Regions from separate parts of the Paenibacillus sp. FSL R10-2771 genome, predicted to be linked through region 1. Evidence: riboswitches for the same ligand, from Rfam matches in the RefSeq annotation. Region 1 holds a riboswitch; each other region holds the start of a gene.
The links. A riboswitch is a leader RNA that binds a small molecule or an ion and turns the genes downstream of it on or off. The one in region 1 is predicted to bind cyclic di-GMP.
Positions count from the first base shown of each region.

Region 2: linked by a shared signal. The riboswitch ahead of NSU14_RS29920 (anti-repressor SinI family protein) and the one ahead of NSU14_RS29430 (collagen-binding domain-containing protein) in region 1 are both predicted to bind cyclic di-GMP.
Region 3: linked by a shared signal. The riboswitch ahead of NSU14_RS28610 (transglutaminase-like domain-containing protein) and the one ahead of NSU14_RS29430 (collagen-binding domain-containing protein) in region 1 are both predicted to bind cyclic di-GMP.

Region 1 is NZ_JBBOBM010000001.1:6,823,292-6,825,557, reverse strand. Features, by position in the region: gene NSU14_RS29435 (choice-of-anchor A family protein) at 1-733, shown strand, start outside; cyclic di-GMP riboswitch class I at 1,238-1,327, shown strand; gene NSU14_RS29430 (collagen-binding domain-containing protein) at 1,408-1,815, shown strand; gene NSU14_RS29425 (choice-of-anchor A family protein) at 1,821-2,266, shown strand, end outside.
Region 2 is NZ_JBBOBM010000001.1:6,937,426-6,939,691, forward strand. Features, by position in the region: gene NSU14_RS29910 (TasA family protein) at 1-453, shown strand, start outside; gene NSU14_RS29915 (helix-turn-helix domain-containing protein) at 626-958, shown strand; gene NSU14_RS29920 (anti-repressor SinI family protein) at 1,107-1,256, opposite strand; cyclic di-GMP riboswitch class I at 1,285-1,369, opposite strand; gene NSU14_RS29925 (2-oxoglutarate dehydrogenase E1 component) at 1,887-2,266, shown strand, end outside.
Region 3 is NZ_JBBOBM010000001.1:6,644,273-6,646,538, reverse strand. Features, by position in the region: gene NSU14_RS28615 (class D sortase) at 1-472, shown strand, start outside; cyclic di-GMP riboswitch class I at 600-680, shown strand; cyclic di-GMP riboswitch class I at 753-833, shown strand; gene NSU14_RS28610 (transglutaminase-like domain-containing protein) at 866-1,657, shown strand; rRNA gene NSU14_RS28605 (16S ribosomal RNA) at 2,022-2,266, shown strand, end outside.

The sequences.
Region 1 (2,266 bases):
AACACCGACAGTAGCACCGACACCGACGCCAACGGCAGATCCAACACCGACACCAACGGCAGCACCAACACCAACGCCAACGGCAGAGCCAACACCAACGCCAACGGCAGCACCGACACCGACACCAACGGCAGAGCCAACACCAACACCAACAGTAGAGCCAACACCAACGCCAACACCAGCACCGACACCGACACCAACGGCAGAGCCAACACCGACACCAACACCAACACCAACACCAACACCAACAGTAGAGCCAACACCGACACCAACGCCAACGGCAGAGCCAACACCGACACCGACACCGACACCGACACCGACACCAACGGCAACACCAGCACCGACATTACCACCGACACCAGTGCCATCGTCTGCACCGCCCGTCTTTATTAATGTAGTGCCAACGCCGACTCCAATAATCGGCTATATTGTAAATCCGGATACCATAATCATTGATGATCCGCTGCCTTTGGGCCCTGTGGCAACAGCAACACCTCGGCCGTTAGTGGTGACACCAAGTCCAACCCTAACGCCAAGCCCAAGCGCAACACCAAGTTCAACGCCGATTGTGACAATCATTGATGAAGAGATTCCGTTAGGCAATGTACCTGCGGATGCCGCGCTCCCGAAGACTGGTGAGTCCAGTCCGGCTCCTTATTACTTAGTCGGTCTAGCCCTTGCAGGATTGGGAATATTCCTCGGCAGAAGATCCAGAACAGATAAACGTAAATAAATGCAATCCGTAAGATCCTTTCCGAAAGGCTGGCGATATCACCGCTAAATCGGGAAAAGGCTGCTTTGGGAGAAGACGTTCTCCTGAAAGCAGCCTTTTTCATATGGGATATACATTTGTTATTATGTTTCCTCTTAAAAGAAAATGTGCTAAGGAGAAAGAGGTGCGTCTTTAAGATCATGGGCCCTCATGTTTATATTAAAATTTGCAATATTAAAATTAGTTCTTTATACATGGTTCCAAAATATTCTTGTAGGTGCCATCGAGGGCGATGAGAGGATCGGTATTTAGGTGAAAAAGCTATAGATTCTTTAAAAAAACCTTTTGTAACAGTGCTTTGGAATGAATTAGCAGATATAATCTATTACCAGATGTTTCAAAGGATTTCATTGACAATCAGCCTTGATAGCGGATAAACTAAAAATAGTTCCAAAGTAACGAATGTCATAGACATTAGTATAAAAGTTTGATTTAGTACATAATTTCACAACCTAATCTTCCACTGACGTATAAACGCAAACCGTTCGAAAGGACGGGACGCAAAGTCCAGGAGTCTAAAGCGCGATGGAGCGCAATGATCGTCCGACTGCCGTAAAGAGAGCAATCCTCTTTCCGGCGGTCTTTTTTGTTATATAAATGTGGCCTATATCTATATTAACTGTGAGGTGAGCTGTATGTTCCAATTAAAAAAATTCAAACGTCTTACGGTGTTCGGACTTATAGCAGTTCTGATTGTAGGAAGCGGCGGAATTATTTCACTGGGGAGCACCTCAGTTAAAGCCGAGGGCAACTCTTTGCCGGGCAATGCATCCAAGTATAATGTGTTCATCTTGGGAGATGTTGATGTTAAACATAGTGATATTGAAGGTAGATTAGCTGCCGGCGGAAACGTGAATTTAAATGTTAATTATTCTGTGGGACATAGTCTTACTAGTGAGGAAACGAAGGAAGCCTACTCTCTCATCGCCGGTGGTAATCTGTATTATTCCCAGGGAGAAACCGTGGGTGATGTAGTCTACGGGGGGAGTTATAGCGGCAGCGGCGGCCCGCGCGGGGAACAGGAAGCTTACAACAACAAGTAAATGTTGTGGACTTTGCAGCCGAGTTCAGTTTGCTCCGTGAGAAATCTCAGCAGCTTGCTTCTCTGCCTGTTAATGGGGTTACCACTGCCAACTCCGGTAATTTCTTTTTGGAAGGTACAAATTCGGATGTTAACATATTTACTGTAGACGGCAGCAAGCTGTCTAGTGCAAATGAGTTGAGAATTAAGATTCCCGATGGCTCAACAGCTATAGTTAATATCTCCGGTACTTCAGTAACTATGAAGAATATGGGGACTGGAATTAATGGTAACGGAAATAAGGATAACGCTATGAACAGTAAAGTGTTATATAACTTCAGTCAAGCGACCAGTCTTCAAATCGAAGGTATCGGAGTTCTGGGATCTGTGCTGGCTCCATATGCCTCTATTCAATTTAATAATGGTCAAATCAACGGGAATCTGATCGGAGCTTCGCTCTCAGGATCGGGAGA
Region 2 (2,266 bases), 110 kb from region 1:
GGCTCTTCCTTTAATACACCTGTTGCCCTGACCAATCTGAAACCGGGTGATTACACCGTACGCACGTTCACCTTGTCCAATGACGGCACCCTGGATATCAAACTCCTAACGCTGGCCACCAGCTACACTGTAACTGATGCGAAGGGCGATAATGCCGGCCAGGATCTTGGAGATCACTTCAAAATCAAACTTCTCGACAGCTCTTATACCAGCGGTCCGCTTGCCGGCCATGTGCTGTCCGAGATCTCCCTGAAGGACCTGAAGAACACTTCCAGCTATGATCTCGTAACGGCGGGTGTACTGCCGGGAGGCATCGCCGCTACCCAAACCAAAACCTTCAAGATTGCTTTCGAATTCGTTGACAATACCCAGGATCAGAATATCTTCCAGGGTGACGGCTTGGCGCTGAACTGGACATTCAATGCTACGCAAGGTTTGGGAGAAGCCAAATAAGGCTATTAAATTATATACACAAAACGGCATATCCTCCCTCATCCGGGCTGGATATGCCGTTTTGTCTCTCCCCGCCAGCTTCTGGCAGGAACAAGGGTTTTTGTCCGTTTTGCGAATTTTTGTTATACTGATAACAAAAAGTACGGAGGGCGTTGTAATCGTGTCAGATAATATGGGAAGCCGCATCCATAGGCTCCGGCTGGAGAAGGGTTATTCTTTATCCGAGCTTGCGGATAAGGCTGACGTGGCGAAATCATACTTAAGTAATGTCGAACGGAATATCCAATCCAACCCCTCCATTCAATTTATCGAAAAAATTGCCGATGCACTCCAAGTATCCATTCACGTATTACTGTATGGCGGAATTGCAGAAACTGCAGAGCCGGTTCTCGATGGAGAATGGTTCAGGCTGGTTCAGGATGCGATGGCCTCTGGTATAAGCAAACGTGAATTCAAGGAGTTTCTCGATTATCAGAAATGGCGGCTGGAGCAGAAGGATAACTGAAATACCCCACAAAGTGAGGCAGCAGCCTCGATGATTACCCAGGTACTTTGCGGGGACCCCGAAACAACATGTAAATTCCAACAGAAGAGGGCACAGCGTGTACACCGCTGTGCCCTCTTCTGTATGTATCCGTACAATGCTGAATGCCCTACATCGCCTGGAGTGCTTTTTCAGTAAAAAAACGCCGAATCTCGTCTGCCTGGATGCCAGCCTGCTTAGCAGACATTAGCAAATGCACCCATTCTAAATCCAGATCAACTGCCTGCAGTTCGTCATTCCCCTGGTTGGACTTATCCAAGAAATCTCCTCCTAGAATTTTCGCGTCCCCAGGCAGTCCGGCCATCATAGTATTTCTACTTTAGATCCGAGACTTTGTGCCCCTGTCTTTCGGCAGGTTTACCCTTTACTGGACCCTTTACATGAAAGGATCTGAAAAGAATCGATGAAACCGTTCTCCGCAATAACATTATACAAGATCTTACATGAAAAGTGTGTCGTTTTCTGGAATTTTTTTATGTTAAATCGTGAAGACCCTTAGCTAAAATTGCCAATAGCTTGTATAAATAATTCCAATTCATCTTCAATCGGTCCAAATTAGTTTAAATATACTAAATAGATATTAATCCCGTAACACAATATAGAAACAATTACCCATTTCTATGATTTACAACCACCTAAATCCCTTAATTTTTATTAATTTTAACGATATTTTATTTTTCCGGCTTCACCCGGAAAATTTATGATTGTTCCGTATGAATCCCCCGCTGAATCATACCGTTTTGCGAACGGATTGCACGAAAGTATGAATTGATTACCCTGCCGGAAAGTAGCACAATAAGATGAGAATGAAACCGCAAACATCGCAGCTCCGCTAAGCGGTGTTCCTAATATACCGCATGTGGAGTTTATCCGTTAGGAGGACCTACTCATGGCCGTCAAAGAGCCCTATAACGAATCTGTCTGGAGCAAGTATTACGGTCCCAATCTGGGCTACATTCAGGAGAAATACGAGCAGTTTGTCAAGGACCCCACTTCCGTAGAGCATCATTACCGCGACCTCTTCACAGTATCCGGCCCGCCTCCCCTGGCTCCGGATGCCGTCAAGACGCCTCCCCCCGCCATCTCAGGAGATACAGAGTGGCTCAGGAAAGCCGTTAAAGCTTCCAAGCTAATGGCTAACATCCGAATATACGGCCATATGGCTGCCGATATCGATCCGCTGGAGCGGAGCACCAACCCGATGGCGAAATGGCTGGAGATCGAGACCTATGAGCTGACGCGCGAAGATCTGAATGCCCTGCCGGCTTC
Region 3 (2,266 bases), 180 kb from region 1:
GGAAGTAACCCAGCTGCTGGCGGATGAGTCGGCTGCGGAAGAGCCAGAACCCTCTGCTGCGCCTGAGATTGAAGTCGGAGGCAAGGTGATGGCAATCATCGAAATCGACAAAATAGATCTGAAGCTGCCTGTCCTGGAAGGCGCCACCAAGGCGAATATGAAGCATGCTGCTGCGCATATGAAGGAGACGGCTCCGCTTGGCTCTGCTGGGAATGCTGCAATTGCAGCGCATAGATCAAGAACTACGGGAAGGCTATTCAACAGATTGAATGAAGTTGGAGTCGGGGACACTATTTCCGTTACAACCGGCAAGCAGGCATACAATTATGTAGTTTATGATGTGACTATTGTGGAACCAACCGATGTATCCGTATTGAAAGGGAATAAGGATGACAAGATTCTAACACTCATTACTTGTGATCCGCTGGTGAATCCAACGCATAGACTTATCATTCACGCAAAGTTATCGTGATGTTTGTAGAATAATGACGGAAAAACTTAAAATACTTAAAATTTTTATTTGTTTTCGCGGAAATCTAGTGATTTAGGTCTTGATAATAGAAATAGATATGGTAAGATATAACTATACAAAGCTAATACACGATAAACGGCAAACCTATCGAAAGGTAGGGACGCAAAGCTAGAGGGCCTTCCCGTAAGGATGGCAGCCAGCTACCGAATGAAGAGGCTTTTTTGTTTGTTCTTATTGTGAATCTAGCATTTTATGGTAGAAGCAAGGACAGATAAAGCTTATACGATAACGGCAAACCTATCGAAAGGTAGGGACGCAAAGCTAAAGGGCCTTCCCGTAAGGATGGCAGCCAGCTACCGAAAGGGGTTTTATCCAATGAAGAAGTTCTATTTAATGTTGGTTACACTATTCGTAGTGGTTACGTCGGTGCAGACAGGTACAGCTCAAGCTGCTAATGCAGATGCAAGCTGGTTGAACATAGGTCAACTTGATCAGGGTGTTATCGGAGTTTCTTATAATGTTCCTAAGGATAAGAAGATTAAGCTGATGATCACCAAAGATAATAACAGCTACACCTACAACTTATACACTTCCAAACCAACTGAAACATTCCCGCTTCAACAAGGTAACGGTTCATACAAGGTTTCCGTACTTGAGAACACTAACGGCAACAAATACAAAGTAATCTCTTCCGAGACGGTAGATCTTAGCCTGAGCAACGCCAACGCCGTATATCTGAGCTCCGTACAGAATGTTAAATGGAGTTCTTCCGATAAAGCAGTTCTGAAAGCAACACAGCTTACACAAGGTTTGACATCAGATGAAGACAAAGTGAAGGCTATCTATAATTATATCGTAGCCAATGTGAAATATGATTATTCCCTGGCTTCCAGTGTTACTACAGATTACATCCCTAACAACGACAGCACCTTGGCTACCAAGAAGGGGATCTGCTACGATTACGCTTCCTTGTTCGCTACTATGCTTCGCAGTGAAGGCATTCCTACCAAACTGGTTATGGGTAACACAAGTTATGTGACTTCTTACCACGCTTGGAATGAAGTGTTCCTTAATGGCAAATGGGTAACTATTGATACTACAGTTGATGCTGGACTTGCCAAGAACAGCAAAACAGCAGATCTGGTTAAAGTAGCAAGTAAATATACTGCAGCTAAGTTCTACTAAGAGCACAGATGCATTCATAGTTTCATTGAGGATAACCCGCTTAGTAATTAAGCGGGTTATTTTTATTTTGGAAAAGGTTGCTTTTTGGTAGAGAGATAGGGTATTATAAATAAGCGTTGTTGGAGCGGCAAACTTAATAAGAAATGGCTTAAATAAGTGATTTCAAAATAAAGCTTGCATTACTCGAATGAATGTGATATATTATAAGAGTTGCTGGTGACGCGATGAGCGGCGCTGACAACGAGCTTGATCTTTGAAAACTGAACAACGAGTGAGTATCGGAAATCACGAAAGTGACTTCCAAAAAAGAGAATGAAAATTCTCGTCAGATGTTTCAAAATGAGCAATCGCTCTTTCTAAATACAATTTGGAGAGTTTGATCCTGGCTCAGGACGAACGCTGGCGGCATGCCTAATACATGCAAGTCGAGCGGAGTTTGAATGGAAGCTTGCTTCCATTCATGCTTAGCGGCGGACGGGTGAGTAACACGTAGGCAACCTGCCCTCAAGACTGGGATAACTACCGGAAACGGTAGCTAATACCGGATAATTTCTTTCCTCTCCTGAAGAGAGAATGAAAGGCGGAGCAATCTGCCACTTGGGGATGGGC